DNA from 2 places in the Streptomyces sp. NPDC024017 genome. Region 2 is predicted to be linked to the other one. Evidence: riboswitches for the same ligand, from Rfam matches in the RefSeq annotation. Region 2 holds a riboswitch; the other holds the start of a gene.
The links. Region 2 has a riboswitch for S-adenosylmethionine ahead of thrC (threonine synthase). Riboswitches for the same ligand answer to the same signal wherever they lie in the genome.
Positions count from the first base shown of each region.

Region 1 (2,387 bases), on a different contig from region 2:
CGACACCGCGGCGGGCCGCTCCTGGCCCCTGCTGCTGAACGGCCTGCTGGACGGCAGGCACCTGAGCGCGGACGACACCGCCTGGGCGATGGACCGGATCATGCGCGGCGAGGCGACCGAGGCGCAGATCGCCGGGTTCGTCGTGGCCCTGCGCGCCAAGGGCGAGACCGTCGAGGAGATCAACGGCCTCGTCCGCACGATGTACGAGCACGCCAACGTGATCGAGGTGCCCGGGGCGACGGTCGACATCGTCGGCACGGGCGGCGACGGCGCCAAGACGGTCAACATCTCCACGATGTCCTCGATCGTCGTCGCCGGCACCGGCGCGAAGGTCGTCAAGCACGGCAACCGGGCCGCGTCCTCGGCGTCCGGGGCCTCCGACGTGCTGGAGAAGCTCGGCGTCAACCTGGAACTGCCGCTGCCCCGCGTCGCCGAGGTCGCCGAGGAGGCCGGGATCACCTTCTGCTTCGCGGTGAAGTTCCACCCGGCGCTGCGGCACGCGGGCGCGGCTCGCGGCCAGTTGGGCATCCGCACGGTGTTCAACGCCCTCGGCCCGCTCACCAACCCGGCCCGGGTCCGCGCCCAGGCCGTCGGTGTCGCGGACCCGCGCATGGCGCCGATCGTCGCGGGCGTCTTCGCCGAGCGCGGCAACTCCTCCCTGGTCTTCCGGGGCGACGACGGCCTGGACGAGCTGACCACCACGGCCACCTCCCGGGTGTGGATCGTCCGGGGCGGCCAGGTGACCGAGGAGACCTTCGACCCGCGTGACGTGGGCCTCGAGCTGGTCCCCGTGGAGGCGCTGCGCGGCGCGGACGCCTCCTACAACGCCGAGGTCGCCCGCCGTCTGCTGGACGGCGAGACCGGCCCGGTCCGCGAGGCGGTCCTGCTGAACTCGGCGGCGGCCCTGGTGGCCCTGGAGCCCACGACCGCGCCGCTGGCCGAGCAGATCCGCGCCGGGATGGTGAAGGCGGCCGAGTCGATCGACTCGGGGGCGGCGAAGCGGACGCTGGAGCGCTGGGTGGCCGCGAGCAACACGTAGCGGACCCCGTAGGCGAAAGGACCGGCGTCCCGCGATCCGGACTCGGGTTGCGGGACGCCGATCTTTTCGCGTACTTTCCTGATCAGGTCATGAGTGACAGTCATGAGGCCCCGGCCGACTGTCCGGCAACCCTCCGTCCGTGGCGGGGTGCCCCGGGTGAAGACCAGGCCGTAGGCAGCGAGGTCTACGGCAAGCGCGGACCCCTCGCGATACCAGGGGTCCTGGTCGTCGAGGAGTTCTTCCGTGAGCAAGCGAATGCGATAGGGCCGCAGAGCCCCGCCTCCGCACACCCTTCTTCTCTCTCACCCCCCCTGTCTCTCACGGGAGTTCCGCCATGTCTGTCTCCACCGCTGCCGTCGCCCCGTCCGTTTGTGCCCCGCTGCCCGTTCTGGGACGGGATGTCACCGTGCCGCTCGTGACCGGCGGCGAGGTCACCTACGCCGCGCTCGACTACGCCGCCAGCGCCCCCGCACTCCAGCGGGTCTGGGACGACGTCGCCGCCTACGCGCCGTACTACGGCAGCGTGCACCGCGGTGCCGGGTACCTCTCCCAGCTGTCCACCGACCTGTTCGAGAACGCCCGCCGGACCGTCGCCGAGTTCCTCGACTGCCGCGAGGGCGACCAGGTCGTGTTCACCCGGTCGACCACCGACTCCCTCAACCTCCTCGCCGCCGCGCTCCCCGCCGACTGCCAGGTCTTCGTCTTCGAGACCGAGCACCACGCCTCCCTGCTGCCCTGGCGAGGCGCCCGCGTCACCTGCCTCGACGCCCCGCGCAGCCCCCGTGAGGCCGTCGAGACCCTGGAGCGCGCCCTCGCCGCCCGGGACCCCTACGGCCCGGCCCTGGTCTGCGTCACCGGCGCCTCGAACGTCACCGGCGAGCTGTGGCCCGTACGGGAGCTCGCTGCCGCCGCGCACGCCCGCGGCGCACGGATCGTGCTGGACGCCGCCCAACTGGCCCCGCATCACCCGGTGTCCGTCGCGGACCTCGACGTCGACTGGGTCGCCTTCTCCGGGCACAAGCTGTACGCACCCTTCGGCGCGGGCGTCCTGGCCGGGCGGGCCGACTGGCTGCGCGCGGCCGAGCCGTACCTCGCGGGCGGCGGCGCCAGCCGCAAGGTCAGCCGGCGCGAGGACGGGGGAGTGGACGTGGAGTGGCACGACAGCGCCGCCCGCCACGAGGCCGGGTCGCCCAACGTCATCGGCGCCTATGCCGTCGCCTCGGCCTGCAAGGCGCTGGCCGAGGCCGGCTTCGACACCCTCGTCGCCCGTGAGCAGTACCTGGTCCGCGCGGTGCGGGAGGGACTCGCCGACGTCCCTCAGGTGCGGTTCCTGTCCCTCTTCGGGGAC
Region 1 covers NZ_JBEZYZ010000012.1:310,923-313,309, reverse strand. Annotated here, with positions in the region: gene trpD (anthranilate phosphoribosyltransferase) at 1-1,039, shown strand, start outside; SAM riboswitch class IV at 1,125-1,241, shown strand; gene AB0G20_RS30710 (aminotransferase class V-fold PLP-dependent enzyme) at 1,374-2,387, shown strand, end outside.
Region 1: another riboswitch for S-adenosylmethionine. It lies ahead of AB0G20_RS30710 (aminotransferase class V-fold PLP-dependent enzyme); the one in region 2 lies ahead of thrC (threonine synthase).

Region 2 (2,387 bases):
ACCGTACGTAGAAGCCATAAGCCTCAACCTAGCCCGGCCCGGAAACGCTCAAACGTACGGATCTTCCGTACCCGGCCGAAAACGGCCCCGGTCAGGCCGCTCTCCGCGCCTGGTACTCGGCGATGTCCACCATCGGCGGACGCTCCTCGGTGTCCACGGAGTACGTCCGCGGCTCGAAGCCGTCCTCGGCCCGCTCGAACTGCGTCAGGGACGGCCGGATCAGATGCCCGCGGGCCAGCCGCAGCTGGGCCGTGCGGTAGATCGCGGCGGCCATCCGGCCCAGCGCCTGACCGTCCTGGTGCCGGTGCTTGCGCACCCCGACGTCCACCTGGGCGAGGGCGTCCAGCCCCACCAGGTGCAGGGCGTCGACCAGCATGCCCAGCTCCACGCCGTACCCGACGGGGAACGGCAGCTGCTCCAGCAGCGAGCGGCGGGCCGCGTACTCGCCGCCGAGCGGCTGCACGAAGCCGGCCAGCTGCGGCCAGTGCATGTTGAGCAGCGGCCTGGCCATCAGCTCGGTGACCCGGCCGCCCTGCCCGGCGGCACCGGAGAGCGGCCGGTCGTACATGGCCTTCACCAGGTCCACGTCCGGATCCGTGAGCAGCGGGCCCACGATCCCCGAGACGAAGTCGGAGGAGAAGTCCCTGAGGTCCGCGTCGACGAAGCAGACGACGTCCCCGCGGGTGACGAGCAGCGAGCGCCACAGCACCTCGCCCTTGCCGGGCACGGCGGGCAGGCGCGGGAGTATCTCGTCCCGGTGCACCACCCGCGCGCCCGCGGCGGCGGCCACCTCGGACGTACGGTCGGTCGAGCCGGAGTCGACGACGACCAGCTCGTCGACGAGCGGGACCTGCCGCATCAGGTCGTGGCGGATCACGGCGACGATGTCGCCGACCGTCGCCTCCTCGTTGAGGGCGGGCAGCACGACGCTGACCGTCTGGCCCGTGCGCTGTTTGGCGGCCAGGATCTTATGGAGCGGGCGTTCGTTCGCGGACCAGGAACGGGTGCTCAGCCAGCGCTCGACTTCTTCCAGCACCGTGGCGGCTCCTCTGCGTTCTCCAGGCGGGACGGACTGCCCGCCGCGGTAGCGGCTGACGGGTACAGTCATCTCGCGGTTCGGACGACTATCTCAACTGTCCTGGTCGTCGGTTACAGTCTTGAACAAGGCGGATGACCATCGCATGTCCGGGGTCGCCCGCCGCCTACAACCACATACAGCTCATCCAGAGGGGCAGAGGGAAACGGCCCGTTGAAGCCCCGGCAACCCTCCAGTCGGTACTCGTAGGTCACTGTCGACCACCTGCGCGAGGCTCCCGGCTAGGGAAGGTGCCAAATCCGTCTCACGGCGAGATGCGTCGTGAGGAAGATGAGGAGAAAGGGCCTCGCCTCACATGGCTGTGCAGACTGTTGCAAGCACCACTGACTCCACCGTAGACCTGGGTCCCGCGGCTGCCCTGAGCTGCCGCGAGTGCGGTCACCGCGTACCCCTCGGCCCGGTCTTCGCCTGCGAGGAGTGTTTCGGCCCGCTGGAGATCGCCTACGACTTCTCGGCGTACGACACCGAGGAGCTCCGCAAGCAGATCGAAGCGGGTCCCGCGAACATCTGGCGTTACGCCCCGCTGCTGCCCGTCCCGGCCGACGTGGCGGACAAGCCGAACATCAACCCCGGCTGGACCAAGCTCGTCAAGGCCGACAACCTGGCGCGCGAGCTCGGTGTCGAGGCCGGCAAGCTCTTCGTCAAGGACGACTCCGGCAACCCGACGCACTCCTTCAAGGACCGCGTCGTCGCCCAGGCCCTGGAGGCCGCCCGCGCCTTCGGCTTCACCACCCTCTCCTGCTCCTCCACCGGCAACCTCGCCGGTGCGGTGGGTGCCGCCGCGGCCCGCGCCGGCTTCCGCTCCTGCGTGTTCATCCCGCACGACCTGGAGCAGGGCAAGGTCGTCATGGCCGCGGTCTACGGCGGTGAGCTCGTCGGCATCCAGGGCAACTACGACGACGTGAACCGCTTCTGCTCCGAGCTGATCGGCGACCCCGCCGGCGAGGGCTGGGGCTTCGTCAACGTCAACCTCCGGCCGTACTACGCGGAGGGCTCCAAGACCCTCGCGTACGAGATCTGCGAGCAGCTCGGCTGGCGGCTGCCGGACCAGATCGTGGTGCCGATCGCCTCCGGCTCGCAGCTCACGAAGATCGACAAGGGTCTGCAGGAGCTGATCAAGCTCGGTCTGGTCGAGGACAAGCCGTACAAGATCTTCGGTGCGCAGGCCGAAGGCTGCTCGCCGGTGTCGACGGCCTTCAAGGCCGGCCACGACGTCGTGCGCCCCCAGAAGCCGGACACCATCGCCAAGTCCCTCGCCATCGGCAACCCGGCGGACGGGCCCTACGTCCTC
Region 2 covers NZ_JBEZYZ010000006.1:79,332-81,718, forward strand. Annotated here, with positions in the region: gene AB0G20_RS17420 (trehalose-6-phosphate synthase) at 1-18, opposite strand, end outside; gene AB0G20_RS17425 (glucosyl-3-phosphoglycerate synthase) at 92-1,036, opposite strand; SAM riboswitch class I at 1,217-1,373, shown strand; gene thrC (threonine synthase) at 1,392-2,387, shown strand, end outside.